DNA from 4 places in the Bradyrhizobium sp. AUGA SZCCT0431 genome. Region 2 is predicted to be linked to each of the others. Evidence: predicted binding sites of a transcription regulator. Region 2 holds the regulator's gene; each other region holds the start of a gene.

Region 1 (5,407 bases), on a different contig from region 2:
GTTCGAACGATCCGCCAGCCGCCCATCAGCGTACCGAGGCCCATGGCCGCCTGGCACGAGATCACCACCCAGAACGGGATCGAGAAATCGGCGCCGAGATGGCCCTGCGAATAGAGCAGCACCGCGATGATGCCCATGGTCTTCTGTGCGTCGTTGCCGCCATGACCGAGCGAATACAGCGAGGCCGAAACGAATTGCAGGATGCGAAAGGCGCGGTCGACCGCGAACGGGGTCGAGCGCACCGACAGCCAGGACACGATCGCTACCAGCACCAGCGCCAGCAGGAATCCGACCAGCGGCGACAGCACGATCGCCAGCAGCGTCTTCGACAGCCCGCTCCAGACCGCCGCGGACAGGCCTGCCTTGGCGATCCCGCCGCCGAGCAAGCCGCCGATCAACGCGTGCGAACTGGACGAGGGAATGCCAAGCCCCCAGGTGATCAGGTTCCAGACGATGGCGCCGACCAGCGCGGCAAAGATCACCGTCGCATCGACAATGCTGGGCTCGATGATGCCGGTGCCGATGGTGTTGGCGACGTGAAGGCCGAACACCAGAAAGGCGATGAAGTTGAAGAAGGCGGCCCAGAACACCGCATATTGCGGCCGCAAAACGCGCGTCGACACGATGGTGGCGATCGAATTGGCGGCGTCGTGCAATCCGTTGAGGAAGTCGAACAGCAGCGCGACCGCAATCAATGCGATCAGAATTGGAAGACCAAGCGTGGCGTCCACCTGATGGCCCTGCCCTAAACCTGTTCAATCACGATTGAGTTGATCTCATTGGCGACGTCGTCGAAGCGGTCCGAAACCTTTTCGAGATGCTTGTAGATCTCGGCGCCAACAACGAAGTCCATCGCATTGGCGTTGCGATGCTTGAGAAACAGCTCCTTCAACCCGATATCGTGCAGGTCGTCGATGCGGCCCTCCAGCTTGCCGATCTCCTCGGTGATCGCCGTCAGCATCGCGACGTTGTCGCCGATCGACTGCATCAGCGGCAAAGCACGGCCGACCAGATTGGCGCATTCGACAATCAGCGTACCAATTTCTCGCATCGGCGGTTCGAAGGCGCGGACCTCGAACAGGATGACGGCCTTGGCGGTCTGCTGCATCTGGTCGATGGCGTCGTCCATCGAGGTGATCAGGTTTTTGATATCGCCGCGGTCGAACGGGGTGATGAAGGTGCGCCGGACCGCGGTCAGCACCTCGCGGGTGATATTGTCGGCATCGTTCTCGAACTGATTGACGCGCTGGCAGAACACCGGCGTCTCGTCGCCGCCGCGCAGCATGTCCTGCAAGGCCAGCGCCCCCTGCACGACGGTCTGGGAATGACGGGCAAAGAGGTCGAAAAACCGCTCTTCCTTGGGCAGGAAATAGCGAAACCAGCGCAACATCGGTCTTATCCATCGTTCTGGAACGGCTGCCCGAGGCAGCCTGTCACAAAACTGTCATAGACCATTCACAGGCAAAGCGCGCGACGACGGATCCCGGAATAGTGGTCATCCACCGCTTTGTCGGCCGTTAAAACGCGCCCGAACGGGCAATTTAGAGCGAACGGCGGAAGAAATGCGCGATCTCGCCAATCACGCCGCGGCGGAAAGTCAGCACGCAGGCGACGAAGATGACGCCCTGGATCACCGTCACCCACTGGCCGAAACCGGCCAGATATTGCTGCATGGCGATGATCACGAAGGCGCCGACCACGGGGCCGAACACGGTTCCGAGACCGCCGACCAGCGTCATCAGTACGATTTCGCCCGACATCGTCCAGTGCACGTCGGTGAGCGAGGCGTTCTGCGCCACGAATACCTTTAGCGAACCTGCGAAACCGGCGATCGTTCCGGAAAGGATGAAGGCCAGCAATTTGTAGTGATCGGTCTTGTAACCCAGCGAGATCGCGCGCGGTTCGTTTTCGCGGATCGCCTTCAAGACCTCGCCGAACGGCGAGTTGATGGTGCGATAGATCAGGAGGAAACCGCCAAGGAACCCGACGAGGATGACGTAATAGAGCACCGTCGGCTTGGATAGATTGAAGATGCCGAACAGATAGCCCTGCGGGATGCCCTGGATGCCGTCCTCACCATGGGTGAACGGCGTCTGCAGGTAGATGAAATACAGAAGCTGCGACAGCGCCAGCGTGATCATCGAGAAGTAGATGCCCTGACGGCGAATGGCGACGACGCCGGTAATGACGCCAAGCCCGGCGGCACCTACGGTGCCGACCAGAATTCCAAGCTCCGGCGACAGCCCCCAGACCTTCAGCGCATGCGCGGTGAAGTAACCGGCCGTCCCCAGAAACATCGCGTGGCCGAACGACAATAGCCCGCCGTAGCCGATCAGGAGGTTGAACGCGCAGGCCAGCAGCGCGAAGCACAGCGCCTGCATCACGAAGAACGGATAGATCCCGGTCAGCGGCACGATCGCCAGTAGCGCTGCCATCAGGACGAATACGATCATCTCGTCGCGCACGGCACGCGGTGACACCGGCAGTGTATCGTCAGTCAATGCGCTCATATCAGGCCGCCCGTCCGGTCAGACCCGTTGGCTTCACCAGCAACACCAGCACCATCAGGACGAAAACCACGGTGTTTGAAGCTTCAGGGTAGAAATATTTGGTCAGTCCTTCGATCACGCCGAGCGAAAAGCCGGTGATGATCGATCCCATGATGGAGCCCATGCCGCCGATCACCACCACCGCGAACACGACGATGATCAGGTCGGCGCCCATCAGCGGCCGGACCTGGTTGATCGGGGCGGACAAGACGCCGGCAAGCGCCGCAAGGCCGACGCCGAGCCCATAGGTCAGCGTGATCATCCTGGGCACGTTGATGCCGAACGCGCGCACCAGCGTCGGATTTTCGGTCGCGGCGCGCAGATTGGCACCAAGCCGCGTCTTTTCGATCAGGTACCAAGTGGCGAGGCAAACGATGAGCGAGAACACCACCACCCAGCCGCGGTAAATCGGCAGGAACATGAAGCCGAGGTTCATGCCGCCCTTCAGTTCATCGGGGATCGCATAGGGAAGGCCCGAGGAGCCGAAATAATTCTGGAACACGCCCTGCACGATCAGCGCGATACCGAACGTCAGCAGCAGCCCGTAGAGATGGTCGAGGCCCGAAAGCCACTGCAGCATGGTCCGTTCCAGGATCATGCCGAAGATGCCGACCACGATCGGCGCGATGATCAGCGCCGGCCAGTATCCGATGCCCGCCAGGTTGAGCAGGAAATAGGCGCAGAACGCACCCATCATATAGAGCGCGCCATGGGCGAAATTGATGATGTTGAGCATGCCGAAGATCACGGCCAGCCCCAGACTGAGCAGCGCGTAGAACGAGCCGTTGATCAATCCCACTAAAAGCTGCGCGTAGAGAGCTTGCATCGGTTTCGCACTCGATTTCGTTGTGACGCTATTTCGCGTGGTGACGCGAAGGTATCGCGCGGTGACGCAAAGGGAAGCCCGCCGGCACGGTGCCGGCGGGCTGCCGTCGTTACTTCTTTACCAGCGGACAGGCGCTCTCCGAAAGCGGCCTGAATGCCTGGTCCGCCGGGGTCGTTCCGACCAGCTTGTAATAGTCCCACGGTCCCTTGGACTCGGCAGGCTTCTTGACCTCAAACAGGTAGGCCGGATGAAGCTTGCGGCCGTCGGCGCGGATGGTGCCCTTGCCGAAGAGCGGGTCGTCGGTCGGCGCCGCCTTCATCTTCTCGACGACCTTGATGCCGTCATGCGGATTGCCGCCCATCGCGTCGACCGTCTTGAAATAGTGGATCAGACCGGAATAGACGCCGGCCTGCACCATGGACGGCATCGCCTTGTTCTTCATGCGCTCGGAGAAGCGCTTGGAAAACGCGCGGGTGTCGTCGTTGAGATCCCAGTAGAAGGTTTCGGTGAAGTTCAGGCCCTGAGCCACTTTCAGACCAAGCGCGTGGACGTCGTTGATGAACAGCAGCAGGCCTGCGAGTTTCTGGCCACCTGAGACGATGCCGAATTCCGACGCCTGTTTGATCGTGTTGGTGGTATCGCCGCCGGCATTGGCCATGCCGACGATCTTGGCCTTGGAAGCCTGCGCCTGCAGCAGGAACGAGGAGAAGTCCGACGAGTTCAGGGGATGCCTGACGTTGCCGATAACCTTGCCGCCCGATTTAACCACCACGGCGGCGGTGTCGCGCTCCAGCGCGTGGCCGAACGCGTAGTCCGCGGTCAGGAAGTACCAGGTATCGCCGCCGGCCTTCACCAGCGCCTGCCCGGTGCTGTTCGCCAGCATGTAGGTGTCGTAAACCCAGTGGATCGTGTTCGGCGAGCACTGGGCATTTGTGAGGTCCGACGTCGCCGCGCCGGTATTGATCATGATGGCGTTCTTTTCCTTCACCAGGTTGTTGACCGCCAGCGCAACACCGGAGTTGAGGACGTCCACGAAGATGTCGACTTTCTCGACGTCCATCCACTGGCGCGCGATTGTCGTGGCGATGTCGGGCTTGTTCTGGTGGTCGGCCGAAATCAGATCGATCTTCCAGCCCTTGGCGGCAAGCCCGGAATCCTCGATCGCCATCTGGGCGGCGAGCGTGGAGCCGGCGCCGCCGAGGTCGGAATAGAGACCGGAATTGTCGGTGAGTACGCCGACCTTGACGGTTTTATCCTGCGCCATCGCGCCGCTCGCGGCGAGGGTCAGCGCGGTGCCGAAAAGAAGTGCCGAAATTTTCTGTTTCATATTTTCTCCCTGAATTTTGCTTGCCGAACTATACCGATTAGACGCCAAGATAAGTGTGGAGCTTGTCCATATTGGCCTGCAGTTCCGAATTCGCGAACCCGTCGATGACCTTGCCGTGCTCGACGATGTAGTAGCGATCCGCGACCGTCGCGGCGAAGCGGAAATTCTGCTCGACCAGCAGGATGGTGAAACCTTCCGACTTCAGCCGCGCGATGGTGTGCCCGATCTGCTGGATGATAACGGGTGCCAGACCTTCGGTCGGCTCGTCCAGCATCAGGAACCGCGCACCGGTACGCAGGATTCTGGCGATCGCGAGCATCTGCTGCTCGCCGCCCGAAAGCTTGGTGCCCTGGCTGTTGAGCCGTTCCTTCAGATTCGGAAACAGCTCGAAGATCTGATCGAGAGACAGGCCGCCGGGGCGTACGATCGGAGGCAGCAGCAGGTTTTCGCGCACGTCGAGGCTCGCGAAAATGCCGCGCTCCTCCGGGCAGAAGGCGACGCCCATCCGCGCGATCTTGTCGGACGCGGCGCGCGTAATGTCCTGATCGTTGAAGCGGATCGAACCGGTGCGCTTGCCGATGATCCCCATCACCGATTTCAGCGTGGTGGTCTTGCCGGCACCGTTGCGTCCGAGCAGCGTCACCACCTCGCCGGCGTTCACATTGAAATTGATGCCGTGAAGGATGTGGGATTCGCCGTACCAGG
Region 2 (5,407 bases):
TGGCGGCGTGATAGCGGCGCGCGACCTTGATCGCGCATTCCATCGCTTCCGCGCCGGAATTACAGAAGAACACCAGATCGGCAAAGCTCTGCTCGCACAACCTTGCTGCAAGCTTGTCGCCGTCCGGGCTCCTGAACAGGTTCGACATGTGCCAGAGTTTGGTGGCCTGCTCCTGCAAGGCCGCGACCAGATGCGGATGGCAATGGCCGAGCGCATTCACCGCCACACCCGAGGTGAAGTCGAGATAGCGCTCGCCGGACGTCGAGATCAGCCACGCGCCTTCGCCGCGTTCGAAACCGAGATCGACTCTCGCGAATACGGGAAGCAGATGCGACGGGGCGCTGTTGGTCATGGCTATCACTGACGGTTAGAGACCGGCCACATAGCGTGCATTGGCGCGAACGCGGCACAGCCGGTCTTGCGAAAACAAAACGTGCCGCCTTTTCGGGGCGGCACGTGGCAGGCATTCTATGCGGGCTTTGGACCGTGTCAACACGCCGAAATCCTCTTGTTTTGAGCATGATCTCCGGGCAAGCGCTTTGCGCTTGTCCCGAGGGAAAACCGGCGTCCACTTTTCCGGATCATGCTCGAACCGCTTTCCTGCGGTGCAAGATAAAGCAATCCGTAGCATTCCGGTGCCGTGGAAAACTCCAATTGCAATGCATAAATACCGGAACATGTGGACGCACGGACGCGGACTCTTGCGCCAGAGTCCCGCCATATTGTAGCGTCTGGGCTGTCGGGTACGACATCTCGTGCGGAAGTACTGACCCCTAGAGTCCATTTTGTGAGGCGTAAACGTTCGGGCGGCTTTTTGCGCCCGGCGAGGGCTAAGGGATTCTGCCCGCTGGGATTTTTGAGAATTGGCATCGCCAGCGCTGCCCCCGGATTGGCCGGCTCTGTGCGAAGGGAAGAATGCGATGACGGTATTGACCTGGTCCGACGAGCGCGTCGAGCAGCTTAAAAAGCTCTGGGAGGGCGGACTTTCCGCCAGCCAGATCGCCGCGGAACTCGGAAATGTGACGCGAAATGCAGTGATCGGCAAAGTGCACCGGCTGGGTCTTTCCGGCCGTGCCAAGAGCCCCTCCTCGGCCGCGCCGCGTCAGCGCAAGGCGCGCCCCGCCCAGCAGATGATGCGGGTGGCGCGCCCGGTGTCGCGCGGCAACACCGCGCTGGCCCACGCCTTCGAGGTGGAGATGGAGCCGGATCCGGTCGCCTACGACAATGTGGTGCCGATGAGCCAGCGGTTGACGCTGCTCGAATTGAACGAGGCCACCTGCCACTGGCCGATCGGCGATCCCTCCAGCTCGGAATTCTTTTTCTGCGGCGGCAAGGCGCTCACCAGCCTGCCCTATTGCGCACATCACTCGCGCATCGCCTATCAGCCGGCCTCCGATCGCCGCCGCCCGGCGCCGAAGCCGACCAGGTAAGGGCACGCTCACTGATGTCGTCCCGGCGAAGGCCGGGACCCATAACCACCGATAGCAGTGGTTATGCCTGGCTGGAGCTCCAGCCTTTTTAAAGCAATCAATATTTGTGGTTATGGGTCCCGGCCTTCGCCGGGACGACGCAAACCTGTTTACGCCGCGCCTACTCCACCTTCGCAAACCGGTCATCCAGCGCGTAGCCGGCGCCGCGCACGGTGCGGATCGGGTCCTGTTCGCGGCCGGGATTGAGCAGTTTGCGCAGGCGGCCGATATGCACGTCGACGGTACGCTCGTCGATATAGATGTCGCGGCCCCAGACGCTATCGAGCAGTTGCTCGCGGCTGAACACGCGGCCGGGATGTTCCAGGAAAAACTCCAGCAGGCGATATTCGGTCGGCCCGAGATCGATCGGACGGCCCGAGCGCGCGACGCGGCGTTTCTCGCGGTCGAGCTCGATATCGCCATAGGTCAGCACGGTGGCCAGCCGCTCCGGGCTCGCCCGCCGCAACAGGCCCTTCACCCGCGCCAGCAGCTCCGGCACCGAAAAGGGTTTTACGATGTAGTCGTCGGCGCCGGTCGCCAGCCCCCGCACCCGTTCGCTTTCCTCGCCGCGCGCGGTCAGCATGATGATCGGCAGCGCCTTGGTCTCCGGCCGCGCCCGCAAGCGGCGGCACAGTTCGATGCCGGACAGGCCCGGCAGCATCCAGTCCAGCACGATCAGGTCTGGCACCCGCTCCTTCAGCCTTGTATCGGCGTCGTCACCGCGGGCGACGGTTTCGACCTCATAGCCTTCGGCATCGAGGTTGTAGCGCAGAAGCGTGGTGAGCGCTTCCTCGTCTTCAACCACCAGAATGCGTGCGTTCATCTATGTCAGCCTCTTGTGTTTTGACGCGCTGTCGATACGCGAAAAACGTCTCTCGTTCGGTTGTCCGTTCCGCTACTGGTTCCGCTTCTAGTTTCCTGGCACCGTCGTGGCAAAATTCGTCATGTCGCCCTTCGGGCGCTTGTCGAGGATTTGCTGGCCTTCGATCATGTAGAACACGGTCTCGGCGATGTTGGTGGCGTGGTCGCCGATCCGTTCGATGTTCTTGGCGCAGAACATCAGATGGATGCAGAACGAGATGTTGCGCGGATCTTCCATCATGTAGGTCAGGAGTTCGCGGAACAGCGAGGTGCAGATGGCGTCGACTTCCTCGTCGCCCTTCCAGACCGCCATCGCCGCCGGCAGATCGTGCGACGCGTAGGCGTCGAGCACGGACTTGACCTGCGACTGCACCAGATCGGTCATGTGTTCGAGACCGCGGATCAGTTTCAGCGGCTGGAAATCGTTCTCCAGCGCCGCGACGCGCTTGCCCATGTTCTTGGCGAGGTCGCCGATCCGCTCCAGATCGGTGGCCACCCGCATGGCGCCGACGATCTCGCGCAGGTCGATGGCCATCGGCTGGCGGCGCGCAATCGTCAGCACCGCGCGTTCCTCGATGAGGTGCTGCAGGCGGTCGATCTCGGCGTCGGAGGCGACGACGCGTTTTCCGAGCGCAACATCGCGCCGGATCAGGGCATCGACGGATTCGGTGATCATGCGTTCGGCAAGGCCGCCCATTTCGGCGACCAGGCGGGTCAATTCCTGAAGATCGCTGTCGAACGCCTTCGCGGTATGTTCTGAAGCCATTGTCTTCTCCTCGCGATGTGCGCTTAGCCGAACCGGCCGGTAATGTAATCCTGGGTGCGTCGATCGCTCGGCGAGGTGAAAATCTTGTTGGTGTCGTCGAATTCGACCAGTTCACCGAGATACATGAAGGCGGTCTTGTCCGAGACGCGCGCCGCCTGCTGCATGTTATGGGTCACGATGGCGATGGTGTAGTCCTCCGACAATTCCTGGATCAGTTCCTCGACCTTGGCGGTCGAAATCGGGTCCAGCGCCGAGCAGGGCTCGTCGAACAGGATCACTTCAGGGCGCACCGCCACGGTGCGCGCGATGCAGAGCCGCTGCTGCTGGCCGCCGGACAGGCTGAGGCCCGATGCATTCAGCTTGTCCTTGACCTCGTTCCACAGCGCACCACCACGCAACGCCTTTTCGACGCGGCCGTCCATCTCGGATTTCGAGATCTTCTCATAGAGGCGGATGCCGAAGGCGATGTTTTCGTAGATCGTCATCGGAAACGGCGTCGGCTTCTGGAACACCATGCCGACCCGGGCCCGCAGCAGATTGAGATCGAGCTTGGGGTCGAGGATGTTGGTCTGGTCGAGCATCAATTGCCCGGTCGCCTTCTGGCCCGGATAGAGGTCATACATCCGGTTGAAGATCCGCAGCAGCGTGGACTTGCCGCAGCCGGACGGCCCGATGAAGGCGGTGACGCGGTGGGTGCCGAGCGTGAGGTTGATGTTCTTCAGCGCATGGTGCTCGCCATAGTAGAAATTCAGGCCGCGCGCGGTCACTTTCGGCGGCGCGTCGGGCAAGGCGACCTGCGGAACAGGTCCGTTCGCAGCACTCACGGATACGGAAAGATCGTTCATTTTGCTGTCCTCTCGGCGCCAAGGATGCGCGCGCCAATATTCAGGGCAAGTACGGTCAGGGTGATGAGCAGCGCCCCGCTCCAGGCGAGCTGCTTCCAGTATTCGTAGGGGCTTTGGACGAAGTTGTTGATGGTGACCGGCAGGTTCGCCATCGTCTTGGTGAGGTCGAGGCTGAAGAACTGGTTCGACAGCGCGGTGAACAGCAGCGGCGCGGTTTCGCCGGCGACGCGGGCGGTGGCGAGCAGTACACCGGTGATGAGGCCGGCGCGCGCGGCGCGGTAGGCGATGCGCTTGATCACCAGCGAGCGCGGCAGGCCGAGCGCGGACGCGGCCTCGCGCAACGGATTGGGCACCAGCAGCAACATGTCCTCGGTCGTGCGCACCACCACGGGGATCACGATCACGGCAAGCGCCAGACAGCCGGCAAAGGCCGAGAAGCCGCCCATCGGCACCACGATCGCGCCATAGACGAACAGGCCGATGATGATCGAGGGCGCGCTGAGCAGGATGTCGTTGATGAAACGGATCACCGAGGTCAGCTTGTCGTTCCTGCCGTATTCGGCAAGGTATGTGCCGGCGAACAGGCCGAGCGGCGCGCCGATGCCGACGCCGATCACGGTCATGATGATCGAGCCGACAATCGCGTTCAGCAATCCGCCGTCGGTTGATCCCGGTGGAGGGGTATTCTGCGTGAAGACCGCGAGATTGATCCCGGCGAGGCCGTTAAAGAACAAGGTAAACAGGATCAGCCCCAGCCAGGTGACGCCAAAAACCGCGGCGCCGAGGCACAGGACCTTGACGACGATGTCGACGCGGCGGCGACGGGTATAAATCGGGTTCATGATCTTAATTCCCCGCCTTCTTTTCCAGCCGCATCAGCATTATCCGCGCGGCCGCCAGGACGAAGAACGTCAGCACGAACAATAGCAGCCCCAGCAGGATCAGGCCGGATTGGTGCAAGCCGTCGCTCTCGGCGAATTCGGATGCGATCGCCGCCGAGATCGTAGTGCCCGGAGAAAACACCGAGCCCGTGATCTTGAAGGCGTTGCCGATGATAAACGTCACCGCCATGGTCTCGCCAAGCGCGCGGCCGAGCGCCAGCATGATGCCGCCGATCACGCCGACCTTTGTATAGGGGATCACGACGTTGCGGACGACTTCCCAGGTGGTGCAGCCGACGCCGTAGGCGGCTTCCTTGAGCACCGGCGGCACCGTCTTGAACACGTCGACCGAAATCGCGGTGATGAACGGCAGCACCATGATCGCAAGGATCAGCGACGCGTTGAACAGGCTGAGATAAGACGGCGGACCAGCGAAGATGGTGCCGAGAATCGGGACGCCATCGAACACCTTGATCACAAACGGCTGAAAACTGTCGGCCATGAACGGGCCCAGCACGAAGAACCCCCACATGCCGTAGATGATCGAGGGGATGCCGGCGAGCAATTCCACGGCAATGCCGATCG
Region 3 (5,407 bases), on a different contig from region 2:
CTGGTGATTGCATTCGTGCTGGCGTTGATCGGACCAGCGCCGGCCCAGAAGGCGGAGATTGAGGCGGCAAACGCCAAATGGATCGAACTCTTCAACAGGGGTGACTACGCCGGCGTCGCGTCATTCTACGCCGCTGATGCCATCGCACTTCCGCCTGGTTCTGCGATGGTACAGGGGCGCGCGGCGATCGAGGCAATGTGGAAAGGCATGGCCGAGCAAGTCAGCGATCCGAAACTCACAACCCTGGACGTCAAGTCGCTCGGTCCATCCGCGGCGCGCGAGATCGGAACTTTCAACCTGAAGACCAAGAGCGCGACGCCACAGGACGTGATCGGGAAGTACGTTGTGGTTTGGGAAAAGGTCGGAGATGACTGGAAACTCGCGACCGATATTTGGAACGATGGCAAGTAGCCTTTTGCATTTTGGCTGATGACAACTACCGCTCGTGATGCATCGGCTCGCCGTTGCAATGGCGTTCGCGCAGTTCCGATGACTCACGGAAGCGGATTTGCGGAGCGGAGGTTACCATGACCAGTTCCAATGGAGGCCGGCCGACGGGTCTTTGTCGGTTGATCCTGGCGCGCATGGTGGGATTTGGTGCGGTTGTTTTTCTCGGGATCAGCACAGCCTATCCGCATGACGCGATGCGACCAGAGATCAACGCATGGTTCAAAAGTCTCAAGAACAAGGCGGGTGTATCGTGCTGTGACACTGGAGATGGCCAGCACGTGGAGGCCGAGTGGGATATGGGGAAGGGTGGGTATAGGGTGCTATTGAAGAATCCGCAGAGGCCAAACGAACCGGGGCAATGGTTCGACGTGCCATACTCCGTCGTGCTCAACCAGCCGAACCTCAGCGGCATTGCCATGGTTTGGTGGTGGCCGCGCTACAACAGCCGCGATGGAAGTATGATTCCCATGTTGCGCTGCTTCATTCCGGGACCGGGGGGATGATGTTCGGTGAGCAAACAGTAACGGCCGCAGGTTCGCTATGAGTCTTTCGCGGTTCGGTCAGACCGCCAGCGAGCCCGGCTAAGTCCGCGATGCCGCCGAAAGCGGAAGCCTGCCCGCGAGTGCGCTTCGACAATTGCTTAAGATTTTACGCAAATTGATAAGTGACGAACAACCGCTCCGGCAAAAACAGGGCGATGTTAAACCGGGCCTTTATCGTGCGCGTGCATCCTCCTGCAAAAGGAGGCGCATAAGCGATGCCCATTTTTCAGTATTTTTCAGTCGTAGGATCGGCACTGTTCGTATTGTTGTTTGTTTCCGATGCTTGCCTGCGCGACAGCGAGAGCGATTCACGCTTCGATGGGTCACTCTATCAAAGCGCCATCTACGCGCCCCGGCCGGTGGAAAACCTGACGGAACCGCGCTTCACGCGCGATGCGACGCCAGCCGACCGCGTCAGGGAAGTGTTTGCCCAGTTCGTGCCCAATGAAGGCAAGCGCGGCAAACGCTACTCTTCGGTGGCGACGCGCGGGACGTAGAACTTCCGCACGCCTAACGCAGTGCGCGCGATCCAATCACGCGCAGTGCCGCGATCGCTGTCGTCAGGCCACGGCCTCGATCGCTTTGCCGTTGACGCGTGTCTCGTCCTGCAAATTATCGACCGTGACATGGGTGTCGTACCAGGTCAGGCGAGGGCGCACCCCGAAGCGTTTGGTCAATTCCGCCACGCGTTCCTCCGTGAACCAGGCTTCCGCCGATTGGCGGCTGTCCCAGAGATAGACGCCGCCGGTGCCGGTTTCGCCGTTCAGGTAGTCCTTGCGGATCAAACCTTTCCGGGCGAGGCCGCGATAGGTCGGCGCGCTCGACGTGCCGCCTGTGATTGCCTGTTCCTCTGATCGCTTCGGCAGATCGAACTGAACGACGACGATGCAATTGGCCATGGCGGTTTCCTCAGGTGGGGTGAGCGGCTGGGGTAGCGATATAAGCGCAGTTCGCGCGCGTGCAGTTCAACCTAGTTGCCGAGCTTGATGCCGGCGTCCTTGATCACTTTTGCCCATTCGGGCGTCTCCTTCTTGATGACGGCCGCAAACTCTGCCGGCGTATTGCCGACCGGCTCGAGCCCGAGTTCGTCGAACTTCTTGCGCACCTCCGGCATCGCCAGCGCCTTGACGGTTTCGCCGTGCAATTTGTCGATAATGTCCTTCGGCGTGCCTGATGGCGCGAGCAGGCCGAACCACGGCACCGCCTCGAAACCGGGAAACCCGGATTCCGCCATCGTCGGCAGGTCGGGCGCAAGGGCTGAGCGCTTGACCGAGGTGATGGCCAGTGCGCGTAATTTGCCTTCCTTGGCCAGCGGCACCACGTTCACGATATTGGCGAACGACATCGCGATGCGGTTGGCGAGCAGGTCGGGCATCAGCGCCGTGGTGCCGCGATAGGGGACCGATGCGATGTCGACATGCGCCATGTATTTGAACAGTTCGGCGCCGAGATGCTGCGACGTGCCGACGCCGGCATGGCCATAAGAGAGTTTGCCGGGCTGCGCCTTGGCGAGTGTCACCAGTTCCGCCACCGTCTTGACCGGCACCTCGGGCGGAACGGCGAGCACGTTGGCCGCGATGAACACCTGCGAGATCGGCGCAAAATCCTTGATCGGATCGAACGGCAGTTTCTCATACAGGCTCGGATTGATGACGAGCGCCGAGTTGCCGCCCATCAGCAGCGTGGTGCCGTCGGCGGCCGCCTTGGCGACCCGTTCGGTGGCGATGTTGCTGCCGGCGCCCTGAAGGTTCTCGACCACGAACGGCGTGCCCCAGACCTCGGCAAACCGTTCGGCCAGAATGCGCGCCGCAAGGTCCGGCGCGGTGCCGGGTGTGAAGCCGACCAGGATCTTCACCGGCTTGTTTGGATAGCTGGACTGCGCCGATGTCGTCTGCGCCGTCAGCAGCACCAGCAGCGCGGCGGACAGGCTCGCAACGAACTTCATCGTTTCCTCCCTGTCCTGCATGCCGGCTTGCGCGGTCATTGCCGCAGGACCCGGAGCAAGTGTGGCAGCAGCGGGCGCCACTCGCAAGGCGGTGCAGCCGTAGCCGCGCGCCCCGGCGCATCCGGATCACCACCGCCAAATGTGGCCCGACGGCCACGCCCGGCGCGATGCGCCGCGAGAACGCGAAATTGCGTTTTGGATGATGGTGCCAACAACAAACACCGCCGTCGTCCCGGCCTTGAGCCGGGACCCATAACCACAGGGAGAAGTTTTGCGAATGGTCTCTGCTACCAAGCCTCATCGAGAGATCGCGCGGTATGGGTCCCCCGATGCGCAATTGCGCATCTGCGTTCGCCGGGACGACGCGTGGAGCGTGACGCCGTGGAACTACGGCCCTCTGCTGCCGTCGTTTCCCTGTCGCATCGCGCTGCTATCCGCTTTGGCAGGGGCGCGTCATCGATTCGCGTGGGGCTATCAGTCGCGTCGGTTGTCATCGCTCCGTCACAGGAATCTGTTAGGTGCACGGCATGGGTAGTGACTCCTCGAGTGAAGAGAGCCCGGAGCGGCGCTTTCGCACTTTGTTTATCTCCGACGTCCATCTCGGAGCCCGCGGCTCGCAAGCCGACCGGTTGCTGGACTTCCTCAAAAGCCACGACGCCGACACCATCTACCTCGTTGGCGATATCGTTGATGGCTGGGCACTGAAGTCCAACTGGTACTGGCCGCAATCGCATAACGACTTCGTGCAGAAAATGCTGCGCAAGGCGCGCAAGGGCGCCAAGGTCGTCTACGTGCCGGGCAATCACGACGAGTTCCTGCGCAACTATTACGGCACCCATTTCGGCGGCATCGACGTGGTGGAAAACACCATTCACGAGGGCGTCGACGGCAAGCGCTATCTCATCATCCACGGCGACATCTTCGATCTCGTGGTGCAGAACGCGCGCTGGCTCGCCCACCTCGGCGACAAGGCCTATGATTTCGCCATTCAGATGAATCGCCTGGTCAACTTCTTCCGGCGCATGTTCGGCGTTCCCTATTGGTCGCTGTCGCAATGGGCGAAGCTGAAGGTCAAGAACGCGGTGAATTATATCGGCGCGTTCGAAAAGACCTTGGCCGGCGAAGCGCGGCGTCACGGCGCCGATGGCGTGATCTGCGGCCATATCCACTACGCCACGATCCGCGACGAGCACGGCATCCGCTACATGAACTGCGGCGACTGGGTCGAAAGCTGCACCGCGCTGGTCGAGCACGAGGACGGTCGGTTCGAAATCATCACCTGGGCCGATCCGCAGCGCCGGCTGGCGCCGGTTCCCCGCGTCGCGGCGCGCGCGGCATGACGCATATCCTGGTCGCGACCGATGCGTGGCATCCCCAGGTCAACGGGGTGGTGCGGACGCTGACCATGATGGCGGAAGCCGCCAAAGGCTTCGGCGTCGATGTCAGCTTCCTGACGCCGCAATCGTTTCGCACCTTTGCGATGCCGAGCTATCCGGATTTGCAACTCGCGCTGCCTTACCCGGCGAAGATCGCGGCGTTGATCGAGGCGGCGAAGCCCGACAGCATTCACATCGCCACCGAAGGCCCGATCGGCCTTCTGGTTCGCCGCTATTGCCGCAAGCGCGGGCTGCCGTTCACCACCAGCTTCCACACGCGCTTTCCGGAATATGTCTCGGCGCGCTCGCCGATCCCGGAAAAATGGGTCTGGCGCGCGCTGCGCTGGTTTCACCGGCCGAGCCAGGCGGTGATGGCGGCAACGCCGGCGCTATCAGCTGAATTGCGCCAGCGCGGATTTCGCAATGTGGTGCTGTGGTCGCGTGGCGTCGACACGTCGCTGTTTCATCCGCGCACCGCCGACCTCTGTCTGCCGCAGCCGGTGTTCCTCAGTGTCGGCCGCGTCGCGGTCGAAAAGAATCTCGAGGCGTTCCTCGACCTCGATCTGCCCGGCACCAAGCTTATTGTCGGCGATGGCCCGGCCCGTGTGGCGCTGGAGCGGAAATATCCAGACGCCGTGTTCCTCGGCGCCCGGCACGGCGAGGAACTGGCGGAGATTTATGCGGCCGCCGACATCTTCGTGTTCCCGAGCAAGACCGACACCTTTGGCCTGGTGCTGCTGGAAGCGCTCGCCAGCGGCGTGCCGGTTGCCGCTTTTCCGGTCACCGGTCCCCGCGACGTGATCGGTGCGGCGCCGGTCGGCGTGCTGAGCGACGATTTGCGCGCCGCCTGCCTGGACGCGCTGCAGATCTCGCCGCAGGCCTGTGTGGAATTTGCCGCCGCCCACACCTGGCAGGCCTCGGCGCGGGTTTTTGTCGACCATGCGCTTAATGTCCGGGCCCCAGGCTCCGAAGGCGAGGTGGTGGAGTTTGTGGAAGACCCGCATTTCGCCGCCTGACTTCACCGGATTGCGTCTTGCCGGCCTGTCCACGGACGCGATACAAAGCCGTCATGACGGATCAGGCCTCGATGGCAC
Region 4 (5,407 bases), on a different contig from region 2:
GTAGCCCACCACCTCGCCGCCGCAGGTCGCCACCAGATGCGGCAGACGCTGGCTGCGCAAATTCTTGCGCCGGTCGCGCAGGTCCTCCGGCTCCGGCGTGCCGCTGTCGTCGACGCCTTCCTCGATGCCGCGGCGGATATGATGCCGGTAGATCGCCAGCATCGCCTCGACATCGCCGTCGCGCGAGGGCCGGACCAGCACCGGCTGCTGGTTGGTCATGGCCGGGTCTGTTGTTTCGACGGGCCGGTTCATTCGCAGACCACATAAGTATGCAGCCGGATGCGGCCGGACGGATCGACCTCCTTGTAGACGCCCTGAATCTCGACGTCGAAGCCGGGGAATGCATTGAAGCAGGTTTCGAACATTTTGAGGTAGTCGATCATCGGTTGCGCCCGCTCGGTCAATCGTTCGCCCGGCACGATGGTGGCGATGCCGGGGGGATAGACTACGAACGGCGTCGTGGCAATGCGGCCGGGGATGGCGTCGATCGGCAGATAGTCGACGTCGTTGCGAACCAGATAGCGCGCGGCGTCGCGCGGCGACATCGCGATGTCAGGCAGATGCTCGGCCTGGAATTGCTTGGCCTGCAGCGCGCTGACGCCGGCGTTGCGGAAGAAGCCGTGCATCTCGCCGCAGAGATCGCGTAAGCGCACGCCGGCATAACGCTTCGGCCGGCGCTGATGGAATTCGGGGATCACCTCTTCCAGCAGCGCGTTGTCGTCGTGCAGTTTCTTGAAGGCGACGAGGCCCGAGATCAGCGTGCCGGCCTTGCTGGCCTCGACGCCGGGGGTAAGCAGGAACAGCAGCGAGTTGAGGTCGTTCTTTTCCGCCACGATGCGGTTCTCGCGCAGATATTGCGCGACGATGGGGGCGGGGATGCCGTGCTCGGCATAGCGGCCGGTGGCATGGTCGAAGCCGGGGGTCAGCACCGTCAGCTTGTTCGGGTCGGTCATGGCGAAGCCCGCGGTCAGATCAGGAAAACCGTGCCAGCGAGCGTCCGGTGAAAGCTGCCAATAAACGGGGTCGGTGACCAGCATGTCGGTGGAGATGGTCTCCCAGGCCACATTGTGCACGGCGCCCGCGCGGGAGACGTCTGGAATCGCGACGCGGTCGGGCACGAACGGCTCGAAGAACCAGCGGCGTTCGGGCCGCGCTTCCTTCTCCTCGAATTCGCGGCGGACCGCGCGCATCTTCTTGCGCAGTTCGATGCCGAGCCGGATCGTGTCGTCCCACAGCACCTCGCCGGAGCGGCCTTTCATCATCTGCGCGCCGACATCGAGCGAGGCAAATATCGGATAGAACGGCGAGGTCGATGCGTGCTGCATAAAGCTCTCGTTGAAGCGCCGGTGTTCGATGCGGCGCTTCTGGCCGGTGATGTGGCGGTCCTTGATGTGGATCTGCGAGGCCTGCGAGAAGCTCGCCAGCTGCTTGTGGGTCGACTGGGTCGCGATGATGCCGGGCGCGTCGGCGCCGAGACCTGACAGCCCCATCGCGAAACGTCCGGCATAGAGCGGATGAAACTTCATGAAGCCGGCCCAGGCCTCGTCGAACAGGATGTAATCGCAGAGATGGCCGATCGCTTTCAGGATCATCTCGGCGCTGTGGATCGTGCCGTCATAGGTGCACTGCTCGACGACGGCGACGCGGAACGGGCGCGGCTTGCGCCAGGCTTCCGGATCCTTGACCAGCGGATGGCTGCGGATGCGTTCGCGCAAACTCGTCTCGTCGATCGCGTCCCAGCGCATCGGACCGATCAAGCCCCAGGCGTTGCGGACCGTGGGGATATAAACCGGAATGCCGCCGGCCATCATCAGCGCGCCATGATGCGCCGCCTTGTGGTTGTTGCGGTCGAACAGCACGAGATCGCCGTCGGTGACGAGCGCGCCCAGCACCACCTTGTTGGAGGTCGAGGTGCCGTTGAGCACGAAATAGGTCTTTTCCGCGCCGAAGATTTGCGCGGCTTCCTTTTGCGCCTTCAGCGCCGGGCCCTCATGGGTCAGGAGATCGCCGAGGTCGAGCACCGAATTGTCGAGGTCGTCGCGGAACACGGCTTCGCCGAGATGTTCGACGAACACCCGGCCGATCGGGCTGCGGCTGTAAAACACGCCGCCATTGTGGCCCGGGCAGGTCCATAGCTGGTTGCCCTCTTCGGCATAGTCGACCAGCGCGCCGAAGAACGGCGTCTTCAGGGTTTCGGCATATTGCTTCAGGCGGCTGATGAGGTTTTTGGCGATGAAGGGCGGCGTTTCCTCGGACAGGAAGACATAGCCGTCGATGAAATCCAGCACCTCGACCGGCAGGTCCTCGAACCGCTTGCGGCGGATCAGCAGGATGATCGGAAAATCGAGGCCGCGCCGCCGCATCAGGTTGATCAGGGCCATGGTCTTGCCCTCGAGGCCCTTTTTGCCCCAGTCGACCACCATGCAGCCGATCGCGGCGTCGGTCTGCACCTGGATTTCCGCATCCTCGAGCTTGCGCGCCCGGACCACTTCAAAGCCGGACCGCTCGATCTCGGTGATGATCTGGTTGAAACGGAGGCCTTCTAGATCGTCGGTATCAAAGACCGGTGCGGCGAACAGAAAGGTGAAGCGTCGGAAATAGTCCATCGGTGCCCTCGAATGTGTGTCCAACAAGCTGTTGGCGCATTCGATGACATCTGGATGACGGATGGGTTCCGGCCCGGCCGCCCAAAACCCTGCCGCTCGATCGGGGGCTGCCCATCACCCCCGATACCTCAGCGCTTCCACCAGCACTGCAAACGCCGGCGTGGGTTGCCGGCGGCTCGGGTAATAGAGGTGATACCCAGAAAACGGCGCGCACCAGTCGTCGAGCACGCGGATCAGACGGCCGTCGGCGAGATACGGCTTGACCTGGTCTTCCGGCAGATAGGCGAGGCCGTGCCCCGCCATGACCGCGTTCATGCGCAGCGCGATGTTGTTGAACACCAAGGGACCATCGACCCGCACCTTCAGTTCACGGCCGCGTTTCTCGAATTCCCAGGCGTAGATCCCGCCATAGGTCGGCAGGCGGATGTTGATGCAGTCGTGCGCGGTGAGATCCTGCGGCTTCTTCGGCACGGGCTTTGTTTCGAAATAGGCGGGTGCGCCGACCACCGCCATGCAGAAGTCCGGCCCGATCCGCACCGCGATCATGTCCTTGGCCACCTGCTCGCCGAGACGGACGCCGGCATCGTATCGCTCCGCGACGATATCGGTGAGGCCGTAGTCGATCATCAGTTCGACCTTGATGTCGGGATAATTCGGCAGCAGCGTCGTCAGCGCAGGCCAAAGAACGGCCTGCGCGGCATGTTCGCCGGCCGTGATCCGGATGGTGCCGGCGGGCTTTTCCCGCAATTCGGTCAGCGCCGATAGTTCCGAGTCGATCTGTTCAAATTTTGGTCCGACGGTTCGAATCAGCCGCTCGCCGGCTTCGGTCGGCGCCACGCTGCGCGTGGTGCGGGTCAACAACCGCAAGCCGAGCCGTTCTTCCAGTCCTCGAATGGTGTGACTGAGCGCCGATTGCGAAACCCCGAGCTGTGCTGCCGCCCGCGTAAAACTGCGTTCGCGCGCGACGGCGAGGAACGCCATGAGATCGTGCGTGTTTTTCCCGAGCATTGGTGAGCCAAACTCATAAGTCTATGCCGATTATTAGGCCTAATCCGGCGGCGTTGCACCCGTTAAATGCCTGAAGGCACGCGGTCGTGACCTGCGCGATGTCGGCTGCGCGCAACCCCGGATCATGATCGGCGTTAGTGGACGAGGCGGGCGCAAAACGAGCGAAGCGCAAAAAGGATTGATGGCATGCGAAGCCCCGGTGATTTCAGATTCTCTCGGCGCGACCTGTTGGTCGTCGGCGCCGCTTCTCTCACGGCGCCGGCCCTCGGGGTGACGACGTCGACCTTTGTGGCCAGGGCCGAGATCGCCCTGAAGCCTGCGGTTTCCGGAGCCCCGGTGATGTCGAAAGTGGCCCTCAGCGTGAACGGCAAGGTGCGCGAGCTCGAGGTCGATACGAGGACCACGCTGCTCGATGCGTTGCGCGAGAATTTGCGTTTCACCGGCACCAAGAAGGGCTGCGATCACGGCCAGTGCGGCGCATGCACGGTGATCGTCGGCGGTCGCAGGATCAATTCATGCCTGACGCTGGCTGTGATGCATGAGGGCGAGAGCGTCACCACCATCGAGGGATTGGGCACGCCGGAGAATATGCACCCGATGCAGGCGGCGTTCGTCAAGCATGACGGCTATCAATGCGGCTATTGCACACCCGGGCAGATCTGCTCGGCGGTCGCCGTGCTCGACGAGATCAAGGCCGGCATACCGAGCCATGTCAGCGCCGATCTGAACGCAGTTCCGCAGCTCACCAATGCCGAATTGCGCGAGCGCATGAGCGGCAACATCTGCCGCTGCGGCGCCTATTCCAACATCGCCGAAGCCATCAGCGAAGTCGCCGGGAGGCAGGCATGAGATCCTTTACCTATGAGCGCGCCAATTCGCCGGCCGAGGCCGCCGCCGCGGCCGCACGCCAGCAGGGCGCCAAATTCATCGCTGGTGGTACCAACCTGCTCGACCTGATGAAGCTCGAAATCGAGACGCCGGCGCATCTGATCGACGTCAACCGTCTCGGGCTCGACAAGATCGAGCCGACCGCCGATGGCGGACTGCGGTTGGGTGCGCTGGTGCGCAACACCGATCTTGCTGCGGACGAACGGGTGCGGCGCGATTACGGCGTGCTGTCGCGCGCGCTGCTCGCCGGCGCTTCGGGCCAGTTGCGCAACAAGGCGACGACCGCGGGCAATCTGCTGCAGCGGACCCGCTGCCCCTATTTCTACGACACCAACCAGCCCTGCAACAAACGCCAGCCCGGCAGCGGCTGTTCGGCGATCGGCGGCTTCAGCCGTCAGCACGCCGTGATCGGTGCCAGCGAAGCGTGCATCGCGACCCATCCGAGCGACATGGCGGTCGCCATGCGCGCGCTCGACGCCACCGTGGAAACAATTCGACCTGACGGCGCCGCGCGCAGCATTCCGATCGCTGACTTCCACCGGTTGCCTGGCGATACGCCTGACATCGAGACCACCCTGACGCCGGGCGAACTGATCACGGCGGTGACGTTGCCGAAACCCGTTGGCGGCAAACAAATCTATCGCAAGGTGCGCGACCGCGCTTCCTATGCGTTCGCTCTGGTGTCGGTCGCCGCCATCGTGCAGCGCGACGGCTCCGGGCGCGTCGCGCTCGGCGGCGTCGCCCACAAGCCCTGGCGCGTCGAAGCGGCCGAGGCCGAACTGCCGCGCGGCGCGAAAGCCGTGACGGCAAAACTACTCGCCGACGCCAAACCTACCCATGAGAACGCCTTCAAGCTGCTGCTGGCCGAGCGGACGCTCGGCGCGGTGCTGTCAGAGGCGAGGGGA

What was found. The regulator PhoB, encoded in region 2, activates phosphate uptake and scavenging genes when phosphate is short. The targets are predictions, from matches to a motif close to TGTCATNNANCTGTCAT.
Region 1: a site for PhoB is predicted at 1,432-1,448, ahead of JQ567_RS25050 (DUF47 domain-containing protein). Genes of this name have one in related genera too.
Region 3: a site for PhoB is predicted at 3,426-3,442, ahead of JQ567_RS03385 (UDP-2,3-diacylglucosamine diphosphatase). Genes of this name have one in related genera too.
Region 4: a site for PhoB is predicted at 2,650-2,666, ahead of JQ567_RS27855 (Orn/Lys/Arg decarboxylase N-terminal domain-containing protein). Genes of this name have one in related genera too.

Annotation. Positions count from the first base shown of each region.
Region 1 is NZ_JAFCLR010000028.1:44,313-49,719, reverse strand. It holds gene JQ567_RS25055 (inorganic phosphate transporter) at 1-731, opposite strand, end outside; gene JQ567_RS25050 (DUF47 domain-containing protein) at 746-1,390, opposite strand; gene JQ567_RS25045 (branched-chain amino acid ABC transporter permease) at 1,542-2,510, opposite strand; gene JQ567_RS25040 (branched-chain amino acid ABC transporter permease) at 2,512-3,375, opposite strand; gene JQ567_RS25035 (ABC transporter substrate-binding protein) at 3,485-4,702, opposite strand; gene JQ567_RS25030 (ABC transporter ATP-binding protein) at 4,740-5,407, opposite strand, start outside.
Region 2 is NZ_JAFCLR010000008.1:145,612-151,018, reverse strand. It holds gene JQ567_RS09845 (aspartate aminotransferase family protein) at 1-352, opposite strand, end outside; gene JQ567_RS09840 (GcrA family cell cycle regulator) at 921-1,430, shown strand; gene phoB (phosphate regulon transcriptional regulator PhoB) at 1,591-2,292, opposite strand; gene phoU (phosphate signaling complex protein PhoU) at 2,380-3,096, opposite strand; gene pstB (phosphate ABC transporter ATP-binding protein PstB) at 3,120-3,941, opposite strand; gene pstA (phosphate ABC transporter permease PstA) at 3,938-4,783, opposite strand; gene pstC (phosphate ABC transporter permease subunit PstC) at 4,788-5,407, opposite strand, start outside.
Region 3 is NZ_JAFCLR010000003.1:49,725-55,131, reverse strand. It holds gene JQ567_RS03410 (DUF4440 domain-containing protein) at 1-411, shown strand, start outside; gene JQ567_RS03405 (hypothetical protein) at 528-953, shown strand; gene JQ567_RS03400 (hypothetical protein) at 1,208-1,489, shown strand; gene JQ567_RS03395 (monooxygenase) at 1,553-1,891, opposite strand; gene JQ567_RS03390 (tripartite tricarboxylate transporter substrate binding protein) at 1,963-2,937, opposite strand; gene JQ567_RS03385 (UDP-2,3-diacylglucosamine diphosphatase) at 3,465-4,277, shown strand; gene JQ567_RS03380 (glycosyltransferase family 1 protein) at 4,274-5,329, shown strand; gene JQ567_RS03375 (threonine/serine dehydratase) at 5,383-5,407, shown strand, end outside.
Region 4 is NZ_JAFCLR010000034.1:77,836-83,242, reverse strand. It holds gene JQ567_RS27860 (GNAT family N-acetyltransferase) at 1-219, opposite strand, end outside; gene JQ567_RS27855 (Orn/Lys/Arg decarboxylase N-terminal domain-containing protein) at 249-2,606, opposite strand; gene JQ567_RS27850 (LysR family transcriptional regulator) at 2,721-3,614, opposite strand; gene paoA (aldehyde dehydrogenase iron-sulfur subunit PaoA) at 3,801-4,463, shown strand; gene JQ567_RS27840 (xanthine dehydrogenase family protein subunit M) at 4,460-5,407, shown strand, end outside.